2 regions of the Streptomyces sp. NPDC020747 genome follow, and region 2 is predicted to be linked to the other one. Evidence: riboswitches for the same ligand, from Rfam matches in the RefSeq annotation. Region 2 holds a riboswitch; the other holds the start of a gene.
What was found. A riboswitch is a leader RNA that binds a small molecule or an ion and turns the genes downstream of it on or off. The one in region 2 is predicted to bind cobalamin.
Positions count from the first base shown of each region.

Region 1: linked by a shared signal. The riboswitch ahead of metE (5-methyltetrahydropteroyltriglutamate--homocysteine S-methyltransferase) and the one ahead of ACH4YP_RS19580 (prenyltransferase/squalene oxidase repeat-containing protein) in region 2 are both predicted to bind cobalamin.

Region 1 is NZ_JBIRTJ010000004.1:2,075-9,668, forward strand. It holds gene ACH4YP_RS12815 (methylmalonyl-CoA mutase family protein) at 1-924, shown strand, start outside; gene scpA (methylmalonyl-CoA mutase) at 924-3,110, shown strand; gene meaB (methylmalonyl Co-A mutase-associated GTPase MeaB) at 3,116-4,102, shown strand; cobalamin riboswitch at 4,211-4,435, shown strand; gene metE (5-methyltetrahydropteroyltriglutamate--homocysteine S-methyltransferase) at 4,599-6,920, shown strand; partial or broken gene ACH4YP_RS12835 (DUF4328 domain-containing protein) at 7,051-7,539, opposite strand.
Region 2 is NZ_JBIRTJ010000007.1:12,211-19,804, forward strand. It holds gene ACH4YP_RS19550 (TetR family transcriptional regulator) at 2-649, shown strand; gene ACH4YP_RS19555 (hypothetical protein) at 694-897, shown strand; gene ACH4YP_RS19560 (hypothetical protein) at 894-1,271, shown strand; gene ACH4YP_RS19565 (ferredoxin) at 1,300-1,533, opposite strand; gene ACH4YP_RS19570 (aldehyde dehydrogenase) at 1,537-2,994, opposite strand; gene ACH4YP_RS19575 (MBL fold metallo-hydrolase) at 3,215-4,240, shown strand; cobalamin riboswitch at 4,378-4,541, shown strand; gene ACH4YP_RS19580 (prenyltransferase/squalene oxidase repeat-containing protein) at 4,649-5,899, shown strand; gene ACH4YP_RS19585 (SCO2322 family protein) at 5,896-6,588, shown strand; gene ACH4YP_RS19590 (energy-coupling factor transporter transmembrane component T) at 6,601-7,594, shown strand, end outside.

The DNA of each region.
Region 1 (7,594 bases), on a different contig from region 2:
GCGCCAGGCGGACAGGTGCAGCACGCGGTGACCTCGCCGGTGATGATGAGCCGCCGGGACCCGTGGGTGAACATGCTGCGCGCCACGGTCGCGACGCTCGCGGCCGGGGTCGGCGGCGCCGAGTCCGTCACCGTGCTGCCCTTCGACCACGCACTCGGCCTGCCGGACGCGTTCGCGCGCCGGATCGCCCGCAACACCTCGACGATCCTGGTCGAGGAGTCGCATCTCGCCCGGGTGATCGACCCGGCGGGCGGCTCCTGGTACGTGGAGCGGCTCACCGACGAACTCGCCCACGCGGGCTGGGAGTTCTTCCAGTCCATCGATCAGGAGGGCGGCCAGGCGGCGGCCCTGCGGTCGGGTCGGGTCGGCGAGGAGCTGGCCGCCACCTGGGCGGCGCGCAGCGCGAAGCTGGCCAAGCGGCGCGAACCCGTCACCGGGGTCAACGAGTTCCCGAACCTCGCCGAGCGGTCGGTGACACGCGAGCCCGCACCCGAGCCCCCGTCCGGCGGACTCCCCCGCGTGCGGCGCGACGAGGCGTACGAGGCCCTGCGCGCCCGCTCCGACGCCCACTTGGCGGTGACCGGCACCCGGCCGCGGATCTTCCTGGCCGCCCTCGGCCCGGCCGCCGCGCACACCGCCCGCCTCACCTTCGCCTCCAACCTGTTCCAGGCGGGCGGCATCGAACCCGTCACCGAGGGCAGGTTCGAGGACAGCGGGGCCACCGAGGCCTGCCTGTGCTCCAGTGACGCGCTGTACGAGGAACAGGCCGCCGAGGTCGCCGCGTCCCTCAAGTCGGCCGGCGCCGCGCAGGTGTTCCTCGCCGGACGTCCCGGGCAGTACTCCGGTGTCGACGCCTACGTCTTCGCGGGCTGTGACGCCGTAGCCGTACTGTCCGCCACCCTCGACCGCATGGGAGTGTCCTGATGAAACCGACGGGACGAATCCCCGACTTCTCCGGGATCGAGCTGGGGGTCCCGACCGCGGACGGCGGCCCCGACGAGTGGCGCGACGCCGTCAAGAAGGCGGCCGGCGGCGACGACCTCCTCTGGGAGACCCCGGAGGGCATCGCGGTCAAGCCCCTCTACACCGGGCAGGACCTGGAGGGCCTGGACTTCCTGGGTACGTACCCGGGCGTGGCCCCGTATCTGCGCGGCCCGTACCCGACGATGTACGTCAACCAGCCCTGGACGATCCGCCAGTACGCCGGCTTCTCCACGGCCGAGGAGTCCAACGCCTTCTACCGGCGCAACCTGGCGGCCGGCCAGAAGGGTCTGTCCGTCGCGTTCGACCTGCCCACGCACCGGGGTTACGACAGCGACCACCCGCGGGTGACCGGTGACGTCGGCATGGCGGGTGTCGCCATCGACTCCATCTACGACATGCGGCAGTTGTTCGACGGGATCCCGCTGGACAAGATGACCGTGTCGATGACGATGAACGGCGCCGTGCTGCCGGTGCTGGCGCTCTACATCGTCGCCGCGGAGGAACAGGGCGTACCGCCCGAGAAGTTGGCCGGGACCATCCAGAACGACATCCTCAAGGAGTTCATGGTCCGCAACACCTATATCTATCCGCCGAAGCCGTCGATGCGGATCATCTCCGACATCTTCTCCTTCACCTCGCAGCGGATGCCGCGCTACAACTCCATCTCCATCTCCGGCTATCACATCCAGGAGGCGGGCGCGACGGCCGACCTGGAGCTGGCGTACACGTTGGCCGACGGAGTCGAGTACATCCGGGCGGGACGGGACGCGGGGATGGACGTGGACGCGTTCGCGCCCCGGCTCTCGTTCTTCTGGGCGATCGGCATGAACTTCTTCATGGAGATCGCGAAGATGCGGGCCGCGCGGCTGCTGTGGGCCAAGCTGGTCAAGCAGTTCGACCCGCAGAACGCCAAGTCCCTGTCCCTGCGCACCCATTCGCAGACCTCGGGCTGGTCGCTGACCGCGCAGGACGTGTTCAACAACGTGACGCGTACGTGCGTGGAGGCGATGGCGGCCACCCAGGGCCACACCCAGTCGCTGCACACCAACGCCCTGGACGAGGCGCTCGCCCTGCCCACCGACTTCTCCGCCCGCATCGCCCGCAACACCCAGTTGCTGATCCAGCAGGAGTCCGGCACGACCCGGGTGATCGACCCGTGGGGCGGCAGCGCGTACATCGAGAAGCTGACGTACGACCTCGCGCGCCGGGCCTGGCAGCACATCGAGGAGGTCGAGGCGGCGGGCGGTATGGCCAAGGCCATCGACGCGGGCATCCCCAAGCTGCGCATCGAGGAGGCCGCGGCCCGTACCCAGGCCCGTATCGACTCCGGGCGCCAGCCGGTGATCGGCGTGAACAAGTACCGCGTCGAGACCGACGAGCAGATCGACGTCCTCAAGGTCGACAACTCCTCCGTACGGACCCAGCAGATCGAGAAGCTGCGGCGGCTGCGCGCGGAGCGCGACGAGCGGGCCTGCCAGGACTCGCTGGACGCGCTGACCCGGGCGGCGGGCGGTGAGGGCAACCTGCTGGAGCTGGCCGTGAACGCGGCCCGCGCGAAGGCCACGGTCGGCGAGATCTCCGACGCCCTGGAGAAGGTGTACGGGCGGCACTCGAGCCAGATCCGTACGATCTCCGGTGTGTACCGCACCGAAGCCGGCGAGTCCCCGTCCGTCGAGCGCACCCGCACGCTGGTGAACGCCTTCGAGGAGGCCGAGGGCCGCCGCCCGCGCATCCTGGTCGCCAAAATGGGCCAGGACGGCCACGACCGCGGCCAGAAGGTGATCGCGACCGCCTTCGCCGACCTCGGCTTCGATGTCGATGTCGGCCCGCTGTTCCAGACGCCGGGCGAGGTGGCCCGCCAGGCCGTCGAGGCGGACGTGCACATCGTCGGGGTGTCCTCGCTGGCCGCCGGGCACCTGACCCTCGTACCGGCGCTCAGGGAGTCGCTCGCGGAGGAGGGGCGCGAGGACATCATGGTCGTGGTCGGCGGGGTGATTCCGCCGCAGGACGTGCCCACGCTGATCGAGATGGGCGCGGCGGCCGTCTTCCCGCCCGGGACGGTGATCCCGGACGCGGCGTACGACCTGGTCGAGCGCCTGGCCACCGACCTCGGCCACGAACTCTGAGCCCCATGGCGATCGACCTCGACACCTATGTGAAGGGCGTGCTCGACGGGAAGCGGGCGCTGGTGGCGCGGGCCATCACACTCGTCGAGTCGACGAGGCCCCAACACCGGGCGATGGCGCAGGAGTTGCTGACCGAGCTGCTGCCGCACAGCGGGAAGGCGCGGCGGATCGGCATCAGCGGTGTGCCGGGCGTGGGCAAGTCGACGTTCATCGACGCGTTCGGGACGCTGCTCACCTCGCTCGGGTACCGGGTCGCGGTGCTCGCCGTCGACCCGTCGTCGACCCGGACGGGCGGGTCCATCCTGGGCGACAAGACGCGTATGGAACGCCTGGCAGTCGATCCGGCGGCCTTCATCCGGCCCTCCCCCACCGCGGGCACGCTCGGCGGAGTCGCGAAGGCGACCCGGGAGTCGATCGTGGTGATGGAGGCGGCCGGTTACGACGTCGTACTCGTGGAGACGGTCGGCGTCGGCCAGTCCGAGACCGCGGTCGCGAACATGGTCGACTCCTTCCTGCTCCTCACCCTCGCCCGCACCGGGGACCAGTTGCAGGGCATCAAGAAGGGTGTCCTGGAGCTGGCCGACGTGATCGCCGTCAACAAGGCGGACGGGCCGCACGAGCGCGATGCCCGGGGCGCGGCAAGGGAGTTGGCGGGCGCGCTGCGGCTGATGCATCCCGCCGACGCCGCCTGGACGCCACCGGTGCTGAGTTGCAGCGCCCGTGAGTCGACCGGCCTGGACACGGTCTGGGAGCGCCTCGAACAGCACCGTACGCTCCTCGACTCCGCGGGCCGCCTCGCCGCCAAACGCCGTGACCAGCAGGTCGACTGGACCTGGACGATGGTGCGCGACGAGCTTCTGGGCCGACTGCACGCCGACCCTGCCGTACGCGCCCTCGCGCCGGACCTCGAACGGCAGGTACGAGAGGGCGAGTTGACGGCGACACTGGCGGCCGAACGAATCCTGAGGGCATTCGGACCCCGGCCGGACTGAGCCGCCTCAGGGGCGCGGGGCTGTACCGATTTGCGGCTCCGCCGCGGGGCGCGATCAGCCGCCACCGGCCGGCATCTAAAAAATCGACGCGTCCGACCCCCAACCCTTAGGCTGGCCCGCGTAGCTGGTTCGCCCCGTCCGCCAGGCGGGATGCGTCGCAAGAGGGAACCCGGTGGGAATCCGGGACTGCCCCGCAGCGGTGAGCGGGAACGACCGCCGTCATACGCACTGGGCCCCATGAAGCGGGGCTTGGGAAGCGACGGCCAGTAGGTGTCCTCCGTACGGAGGGTGTGCCCGCGAGTCCGAAGACCTGCCAACTGCCCGCGCGCAAACCACTTGTGCGCGGACACCCCGGTGACCTCGTGGGCAGGTCGGCGTACATGTCCGGCGGACGATCGCGCCTTGCCGCGCGAGATGCTTCCGCCGGGTTCGTCACCCCCTTCGCGCTCACGTCCGTCCCGGGATCTCAGGGAGACATCTCGCGAAGGAGAGTTCCGTGACATCGAAGTCCGCAGCCGCGGCGGCACGGGCCACCGTGTACGGCTACCCCCGTCAGGGCAGGGGCCGGGAACTGAAGAAGGCGATCGAGGGGTACTGGAAGGTCCGCGTCGACGCCGACGCCCTCCGGGCCACCGCCGCCGAACTGCGCCGCGCCAACTGGCGGCAGCTGGCCGAGGCCGGCATCCACGAAGTGCCCACCGGCGACTTCTCGTACTACGACCATGTCCTGGACACCAGCGTCATGGTCGGCGCGATCCCCGCCCGCCACCGCGCCGCGGTCGAGGCCGACGCGCTCGACGGCTACTTCGCGATGGCCCGCGGCACCCAGGACGTGGCGCCGCTGGAGATGACGAAGTGGTTCGACACCAACTACCACTATCTGGTCCCGGAGTTGGGCCCGGACACCGTCTTCACGGCCGACTCCGCCAAGCAGGTCGCCGAGCTCCGCGAAGCCCTCGCGCTCGGCCTCACCGCCCGGCCGGTCCTCGTCGGCCCCGTCACCTATCTCCTGCTCGCCAAGCCCGCACCCGGTGTGGCCGCCGACTTCGACCCGCTGACCCTGCTCGACCGGCTGCTGCCCGTGTACGCCGAGGTCCTCTCCGACCTGCGGGCGGCGGGCGCGGAGTGGGTGCAGCTCGACGAACCGGCCCTGGTCCAGGACCGTACGCCCGCCGAACTCAACGCCGCCACCCGCGCCTACCGCGATCTCGGCGCGCTCACCGACCGTCCGAAGCTGCTGGTCGCCTCCTACTTCGACCGGCTCGGCGACGCGCTGCCGGTGCTGGCCAAGGCGCCGGTGGAGGGCCTCGCCCTCGACTTCACCGAGGCGGCAGCCGCCAACCTCGACGCGCTCGCCGCCGTGGGCGGACTGCCCGGCAAGCGCCTGATCGCGGGCGTGGTCAACGGCCGCAACATCTGGGTCAACGACCTGTCGGCGTCGCTCGCCACGCTCGGCACCCTGCTCGGGCTGGCCGACCGGGTCGACGTGGCCGCGTCCTGCTCACTGCTCCACGTGCCGCTCGACGCCACCGCCGAACGGGACATCGAGCCGCAGATCCTGCGCTGGCTCGCCTTCGCCCGGCAGAAGACGGCCGAGACCGTCACCCTCGCCAAGGGTCTCGCCCAGGGCACGGGTTCGATCACCGGCGAACTCGCCGCCAACCGGGCCGCCCTGGCCTCCCGCGCGAACTCGCCCATCACCCGCGACCCCGCTGTGCGCGCGCGGGTCGGTGCGGTCACGGACGCCGACGCCCGCCGCTCCCAGCCGTACGGCGAACGCACCGCCGCCCAGCGCGCCCACCTCGGCCTGCCGCTGCTGCCGACCACCACCATCGGCTCCTTCCCGCAGACCGCCGAACTGCGCGTCGCCCGCGCCGACCTGCGCGCCCGGCGCATCGACACGGCCGGCTACGAGGAGCGCATCAGGGCCGAGATCCAGGAGGTGATCTCGTTCCAGGAGAAGGCCGGCCTGGACGTCCTCGTGCACGGCGAGGCCGAACGCAACGACATGGTCCAGTACTTCGCCGAGCAGCTGACGGGGTACCTCGCCACGCAGCACGGCTGGGTCCAGTCCTACGGCACCCGTTACGTCCGTCCGCCGATCCTGGCCGGCGACATCTCCCGCCCCGAGCCGATGACCGTGCGCTGGACGACGTACGCCCAGTCGCTGACCCAACGCCCCGTCAAGGGCATGCTCACGGGGCCGGTCACCATGCTCGCCTGGTCCTTCGTCCGGGACGACCAGCCCCTCGGCGACACCGCCCGGCAGGTCGCCCTCGCCCTGCGCGACGAGGTCAACGACCTTGAGACGGCCGGGACTTCGGTCATCCAGGTCGACGAACCCGCGCTGCGCGAGACCCTGCCGCTGCGGGCCGCCGACCGCCCCGGCTATCTGGCGTGGGCCACCGAGGCGTTCCGGCTCACCACCGCCGGTGTCCGACCGGACACCCAGATCCACACCCACATGTGCTACGCCGAGTTCGGCGACATCGTCCAGGCCATCGACGACCTCGACGCGGACGTCATCAGCCTGGAGGCGGCCCGCTCCCACATGCAGGTCGCCCGCGAACTGGCCGCGCACGGCTATCCGCGCGAGGCCGGACCCGGCGTCTACGACATCCACTCCCCGCGCGTGCCGAGCACGGACGAGGCAGCCGCCCTGCTGCGCAAGGGACTTGAGGCCATCCCGGCCGAACGGCTCTGGGTCAACCCCGACTGCGGCCTGAAGACCCGCGGCTGGCCCGAGACCCGGGCGTCCCTGGACAACCTGGTCGCGGCAGCGCAGGCGGTCCGCGCCGAACTGCCCACCGCTGACTGACCCGACCGACCTGACCGACCTGACCGATCCGGCCGTCCGGCCGGGGACACTGTGTCCCCGGCCGGACGGCCGGGTCCGCGGGCCAGGACAGCCGGGCGTCGCCGTGCCGCGAAGGCTCGTCCATGCCCGGCTGCTGCGCCGCGCTGAGCGCGCGGACCACGAACACGCACGCCACGGCCGCGCCCACGACGGCCGCGTCGGCCGCCAGCAGCAGGTGTACGTCCGTGTAGGCACGCACGATGACCTCGTCCGTGGAGTCCGCGTACATCAGCCCCACCCCGCCCAGCATCCCTGCCGGCCACAGACCCCACCACCAGTTCACGGCGCGGGGAAGCCGTGCCCCAGGGGCGCTCGCCCGGTGGACGTCCGCGACGATCCCGCGGGGTATCCACAGGTTCAGGACGGGCACGATCCAGCCCGCGTAGACCCACGGCGAGGCGTAACGCGGCCGTTGTCGCGACAGAACGCGCGCGTTGTCCCGCACGCGCCACAGCCAGGCCAGGAACGCGATCGCGCAGAGCACCGTGGCGCCATCACCCAGGGAACTGACGAGGTGGTAGCCGTTCTCCAGAAAGGTCAGCGGGCGGCGACGGCGATACGAGCCGAGCCCCGGACCGGAGTCAGCGCAGGCCGGGCCATCTGATCGTTCATCGGGCCGTCCTGGCGTACGCGTG
Region 2 (7,594 bases):
CATGCCTGCGGAAGCCAAGACTGCGGCGAAGGCCGCGCAGCCGGCGGTACGGGCCGCGCAGCCGGTCACTCCCCCGCTCACCGAGCGCCAGGAGGCGCGGCGGCGGCGCATCCTGCACGCGAGCGCGCAGCTGGCGAGCCGGGGCGGGTTCGACGCGGTGCAGATGCGGGAGGTGGCGGAGCTGTCCCAGGTGGCCCTGGGCACGCTCTACCGCTACTTCCCGTCCAAGGTGCATCTGCTGGTCGCGACGATGCAGGATCAGCTCGCCCATATGCACGGGACGCTCCGCAAGAAGCCGCCGGCGGGCGACAAGGCGGCGGAGCGGGTGGCGGAGACGCTGATGCGGGCCTTCCGCGCCCTCCAGCGCGAGCCGCATCTCGCCGACGCGATGGTCCGCGCCCTGACGTTCGCCGACCGCAGCGTCAGCCCGGAGGTCGACCAGGTCTCCCGCCAGACCACGGTGATCATCCTCGACGCGATGGGCCTCGACGATCCCACCCCCGCCCAGCTCTCCGCCGTCCGCGTCATCGAACACACCTGGCACTCGGCCCTCATCACCTGGCTCTCGGGCCGCGCCTCCATCGCCCAGGTCAAGATCGACATCGAAACGGTGTGCAGGTTGATCGACCTGACGTCAACGGACGATTGACCGGTGCTACTGCCGTCGATTTCACCACTGCTACCATTTTCGGCATGCCGATGATCACAGTGGAATTCACCGAGGAAGAGCTCGCTTTCGCCAAGGCGCACGCGGCCTCGCTCGGCAAGTCCATGCGTTCCCACGCGCACGACATAATCCTCGCGGACGCACAGCGGACGGCGTTCCTTCAGGGCGTCGACGAGACCGTCGCGTGGGCCATGGACGTGTTCAAGGACATGCCGGAGGGTATGCGTTGAGCCCTGTCATCCGCGTCGACGCGGGGTGGATCCTGGAGGTCCAGACTCGCGTCTCGCCCGTCAACACCCCCGTCGCAGACTGGGGCGCGTTGAACGCCATGGCGGACCGACACCTCTTCGAGCAGCCGCACGGCCAGCTCTACTACGAGGAACCGGCCGCGCGTGCCGCCACGTTGTTCCACACCGCTCTGCTCCTGCGGCCCTTCGCCGACTTCAACGCCGTCATCGGCTGGGCCTGCGCCGCGCTCTACATGAACGCCTCCGAGCAGCCGGTCGACCCCAAACCCGACGACGTTCACCTGCTGGCCGGAGCCATCCGAGCCCAGGAAGCCGACCTCCGGGACGTAGCCCGCACCATCGCCTCCTGGCGGTAGGGCCCGCAGGCCCCGCCGCCCTCGGCCCTCACTCCTCCGGAGGAAACACCGCCTCGCCCGAGCCGAGGAGGGTGATCATGATCGCCTCCACCGGACACCCCTCCGCCGCCTCCAGGACCTTCTCGTTGGCGTCGGCCTCCGGGTCCGCGGGGTGGGACTGCATGGCGGAGTCGAGGTGGAAGGCGGTGGGGGCGAGGTGGGTGCACTGGGCCGAGCCGATGCAGAGGGAGCGGTCGACCTCGACGTGCCAGCGGTCGCCCATCGGTCAGGCCTCCCAGCCGGCGGGCAGGTGGATCATCTTGTGCTCCAGGTACTCACTGAAGCCCTCTGGACCGAACTCGCGCCCCAGGCCGGAGTTCTTGTAGCCGCCGAACGGGCCGAGCATGTCGAGGCTGAAGGTGTTGACGGAGTACGTGCCGGTACGGACCTGTCGGGCCACGTCGATGCCATGGCCCACGTCGGCCGTCCAGACGCTGCCGCTCAGCCCGTAGTCGGAGTCGTTGGCGATCTTCACCGCCTCGGCCTCGTCGCCGTACGGGAGCAGGCAGATCACCGGCCCGAAGATCTCCTCGCGAGCGATCCGCATGGAGTTGTCGACGTCGCCGAAGAGCGTCGGCTCGACGTACCAGCCGCGGTCGAGGCCCGGCGGACGCCCGCCGCCCGTGAGGATCTTGGCGCCCTCCTCCTGGCCGATGCGGATGTAGTCGAGGTTGCGCTGCTGCTGCCGTTGGGCGACCAGCGGACCCACCTGGGTCGCCGGGTCCAGCGGGTCGCCGACCACCAGCGCGCCCGCCGCCGCGGCGAACGCCTCCGCGAACTCGTCGTAGCGAGAACGCGGCAGCAGGATGCGGGTCTGCGCGACGCACGCCTGGCCGTTGTTCATCCAGGCCGCCGAGACGATGCCCGGCACGGAGGTCGCGATGTCCGCGTCCGGCAGGACCACCGCCGCCGACTTCCCGCCCAACTCCAGTGTCACGCGCGTGAGGTTGCGTGACGCTACCTCCATGACCCGCCGACCCGCGGCGACCGAACCCGTGAAGGAGACCTTGTCGATCCCGGGATGCCCGACCAGGTACTCGCTCACCTCGCGGTCCGCCGGCAGGATCGACAGCACGCCGTCCGGCAGCCCGGCCTCCTTCGTGATCTCGCCGAGTATGTACGCGTCGAGCGGCGACTCGGGCGACGGCTTGAGCACGACCGTGCAGCCGGTCAGCAGCGCGGGCGCGAGCTTGGCCGCCGCCACGAACTGCGGGACGTTCCAGGGGGCGACGGCCGCGACGACCCCGACCGGCTCGCGCCGCACGAGGATCTTCCCGAGCACTCCGTCGCGCGTCTCCTCGTACGTGAAGTCCCGCGCGACCGTGATCGCCGCGTCCCACACCATCATCGCGCCGAGGGCCTGCGCGAGGACGCTCCAGGAGTACGGGGAGCCGTTCTCGGAGGAGATGACGCGGGCGATCTCCTCGTGGCGTACGGCGATCGCGTCCTTGATGCGGGTGACGACCTCGATGCGCTCGTCGAGGGACATCCGCGGCCAGGGGCCCTCGTCGAACGCGGTCCGCGCGACCGCGACGGCCCGGTCGACGTCCGCCCGCGAGGCGTGCGGCACCCGGCCGATGACCTCCTCGGTGTGCGGGGAGATCACCTCGATCACGTCCTGGCCGAGGGGAGCGGCCAGCTCCCCGCCGATGAACAGCTGTCCGTGTTCCACGAGCTCGGTCATGGCCGACTGCCTCTCCGGAGGACATTTCTGACGGTGCATCAGACTGACGGTTCATCAGACATGACGACATGGAACTGATACCAGTTCTAGTTGGAGGAGTCCACGGACCTCACACCACTTCACCGCCCCGTGATCCATCACACCGACCTGATGAGTGACTTGGGCTCCCATTGGAACTGGTTCTAGTTATAGTGGCCGGGAGTCGGCGACAGGGGAACCCATGGCACAGGTGACCGATCACGGCGGGGGCGTACGGTCCCTCCAGGTTCCCATCCCGGACAATCCCCTCGGAACGACGCTCGTGTACGTCGTGGACACCGACCGCGGGCCGGTGCTGATCGACACGGGCTGGGACGATCCGGCGTCCTGGGACGCGCTCGTCGAGGGGCTCGTGGCGTGCGGGACGTCCGTCGCGGAGATCCACGGAGTGGTGATCACCCATCACCACCCGGACCACCACGGCCTGTCGGGCAAGGTGCGGGAGGCGTCCGGCGCCTGGCTCGCGATGCACGCCGCCGACATCTCGATCGTGCGGCGCACACGCGAGACGAAGCCCGGGCGCTGGTTCACGTACATGGCCGACAAGTTGACCGCCTCGGGTGCACCCGAGGAGCACGTGGCGCCGATGCGCACCGCCCGCTCCCGGATGTTCCCCGGCGCCTCCCCCGCGCTCCCCGACCGCGAGATCGTCCCCGGCGAACTCCTCGACCTCGCCGGCCGCCGCCTCCGCGCGATCTGGACGCCGGGCCACACCCCCGGCCATGTCTGCCTCCACCTGGAGGAGGCCCATCCGGCCCAACTCCCGGGCCACGGACGCCTGTTCTCGGGGGACCACCTCCTGCCGAGGATCACCCCGCACATCGGCCTGTACGAGGACCCGAACGACGAGACCGTCGCCGACCCGCTCGGCGACTACCTCGACTCCCTGGAGCGGATCGGCCGCCTCGAACCGGCCGAGGTCCTCCCGGCCCACCTGCACTCCTTCACCGACGCGCCGTCCCGCGTAAGGGAGTTGCTGGACCACCACGAGTCCCGCCTCACCGACCTCCGCTCCCTCCTCGTCACCCCGCTCACCTCGTGGCAGCTCGCCGTCCGCATGGAGTGGAACCGCCCGTGGGACGACATCCCCTACGGATCGAGGAACATCGCCGTCTCGGAGGCGGAGGCCCACCTGCGCCGCCTGGTGAAACTGGGCCACGCGGAGGCGGTACCGGGGAGCGATCCGGTGACGTACGTGGCCGTTTGAGCCCGCCCTCCCCGGACGCCGGGGCAGGTCCGGTGACTCGAAGCGGTCAGACCTGACGACTCGAAGTGGTCGGCCCGGTGAATCGAGGTGGTCGGCCCCGGCGCGGAGCCGGTCCAGCCGTCCGGCCCCACGGGCGGACCTCAGGGTCTTGCTACGGGTCGGTACAGTGAGCGGGTCGTCATCACACTCGTACAGGGGGAAGCCGGTGCAAATCCGGCGCTGACCCGCAACCGTGTGCCGCCCGGTCGATCATTCGGTCTGGGGCGGTGAGCCGGACTGCCCCGTACGGAAGTGACCGGCTCGCGTCACCGGGACCGCCGGTGACCGGCACCGTCGAGGCATACGGAGCCGAGCCGCCCGGGGTTCTGGGCTGCCCGTCTCCTTGACAGGGAAAGGCACCCGCCGATCATGTTTGTCCGCCGCAGCGCAGCGGTACTGGCCGCCACCGCCGTGATCGGTACGGCGTCCGCGCCCGCCGCCCTCGCCGACGAGTCGCCCGGCGCGACCCCGTCCCAGGCGTTCCCCTCCGCCCTGTACGGCAGCACCGACCCCACCTATGACGGCGTCTGGCGGCAGTCGCTCGCGCTGCTCGCCCAGGACAGCGTGGATGTGAAGCCCGCGAAGAAGTCCGTCGACTGGCTCGTCGGCCAGCAGTGCGAGAGCGGTGCCTTCGCGGCGTACCGCCCCGACCCGAGCGCGAAGTGCGACGCCAAGACCAAGGTCGACACGAACAGCACCGCCGCCGCGTTGCAGGCCCTGGAGGCCCTCGACGCGAGCGACGCCGTGACGGGCGCGGCCGTGAAGTGGCTGAAGTCCGTGCAGAACAAGGACGGCGGCTGGGGCTACTTCCCCGGCACACCCAGCGACAGCAACTCGACGTCCGTCGTCATCGGGGCCCTGGACGCCGGGGACACCGACCCGAAGGACGTGCCCTCCAAGGACGACCGGACGCCGTACGACGCCCTGCTCGGCCTCTCCGTCCCCTGCGACGAGACCGGCGGTGGCGCCTTCGCCTTCCAGCCGGACAAGAAGGGCGAGCTCGCGGCGAACCCGGACGCCACGGCGGCGGGCGTGCTGGGTGCCCTCGGTGAGGGGCTGTCCCCGGAGCCCGAGGACGACGGCGGTTCCTCGAAGAATGCCAAGTGCGTGGGCGGCCATCCCTTCACGGTCGAGGACGCGGCGGCCAACGGTGCCCTGTACCTCGCGGGCGCGGTCGCCAAGAACGGCTACCTGAAATCCTCCCTCCCCGGCGCCGAGGACCAGCCGGACCACGGCAACACCGCCGACGCGGTCGTCGCGCTCGCCGCCGCCGGTCGCACGGCCGACACCGAGAAGCCGCTGGCCTGGCTGGAGAAGAACTCCGGTACCTGGGCGGCGAAGAGCGGCCCGGCGGCGTACGCGCAGCTGATCTTCGCGGCGAACGCCACCGGTACGGACCCGCGCGCCTTCGGCGGCGCCGACCTCGTGAAGCAGCTCGGCGCGACCGGCCCCGCGGCGTCGTCCTCCGCCCCGGCCGAGGACAAGAGCGACAAGGACGACGCCTCGGACGAGGGGGACGACGGCGGGGTCAGCCTCTGGTGGATCATCGGGGTCGGCCTGGTCGGCGGCATCGGCATCGGTTTCCTCCTCAGCGGCCGTAACAAGAAGCAGCAGCCGTGACCTGCCGCCGCCTGGTTCTGCCGGTCCTTTGTCTCCTGCTCGCCGTCCTCGGCACGGCGGGGCAGGCCCAGGCGGTCGGCTACCGCTACTGGTCCTTCTGGGACCGGAATTCCACCGCCGATACGGCCGATACGTGGGTGTACGCGACCCAGGGACCGTCGACCGCGCACCCCTCCGACGGTGACGTCCAGGGCTTCCGTTTCTCGGTGAGCGAGGACTCGAAGGACTCGGCGAAGCCTCGCGGGACGGCCGACTTCGCGACGATCTGCGCGAAGACGCCCGCGCGGGAGGGCTCCAAGCGGGTCGGCCTCGTCCTCGACTTCGGCACGGCCACGGACGCCCCGTCCGGCTCGACACCGCCCCGCCCCCGCACGGCCTGCGCCCGCGTCGACGAGGACGCCACGACCGCGGACGCCCTCGCAGCCGTCGCCAAGCCCCTCCGCTACGGCACGAACGCCCTGCTGTGCGCCATCGCGGGCTACCCGAGCACGGGTTGCGGAGAGCCGGTATCGGGCGACCGCCCGAAGGCTTCGGCGTCGCCCGGCGAGCAGACGAAGAGCGAGTCCGACGACGGCAACGGGGACGGGAACGAGGACGGCGGCCCGTCGCTGGGCCTGCTGGCCGGGATCGCCGCGGTGGCGGCCCTGGGCGCGGCAGCCGTGTGGCAAGCACGCCGCCGCCGCGGCTGACGGGCCCTTGCAATGACCGCCACCAACGACGACAAGCCTCAGACCACCACTGTGCCCACGACACCGGGCGCCCTGGCCAGAAAAGTTCAACACCAACTCACCGCCCCCCAGGCAACCAGAACCAACGCAATCCACCCCGGCGCCTGGTGGCTCTGGGCCCTGGGCCTGGGAACAGCCGCATCCCGCACCACGAACCCCCTCCTCCTGGCCCTCCTGATCGGCGTAGCCGGCTACGTCGTGGCGGCCCGCCGAACAGAGGCCCCCTGGGCCCGCTCCTACGGCGCGTTCGTGAAGCTCGCCCTCGCCGTCCTGGTCATCCGCCTCGCCTTCGCAGTCGTCCTCGGCTCCCCCATCCCCGGCACCCACACCCTCCTCACCCTCCCCGAACTCCCCCTCCCAGACTGGGCGGAGGGCATCCGCATCGGCGGCCGAGTCACCGCGGAAGGCCTGGTCTTCGCTCTCTACGACGGCCTGAAACTCGCCACGCTCCTCATCTGCGTAGGCGCGGCGAACGCCCTCGCGAACCCGGCCCGCCTCCTCAAATCCCTCCCAGGAGCCTTGTACGAAGCGGGAGTTGCCGTAGTGGTGGCCCTCACCTTCGCGCCGAACCTGATCGCGGACGTCCAGCGCCTGCGCGCCGCCCGGCGCCTCCGCGGACGTCCGGACAAGGGTCTGCGCGGCCTGCTCCAGGTCGGACTCCCGGTCCTGGAGGGCGCGTTGGAGCGTTCCGTCTCCCTGGCGGCGGCGATGGACGCCCGCGGCTACGGCCGCACGGCGGACGTACCCCGAACCGTCCGCCGCACCACCGCCGTACTCACCCTCGGCGGCCTGGTCGGGGTCTGCGCCGGAACGTACGGCCTGCTCACGGCGGAAGGCGGCGGCTACGGCCTGCCCGTACTGCTCGCCGGACTCGCCGCGGCCCTCGCCGGCCTGTGGCTCGGCGGTCGCCGCTCGCTGCGCACCCGCTACCGGCCGGACGCGTGGGGCGTACGCGCGTGGCTGGTCG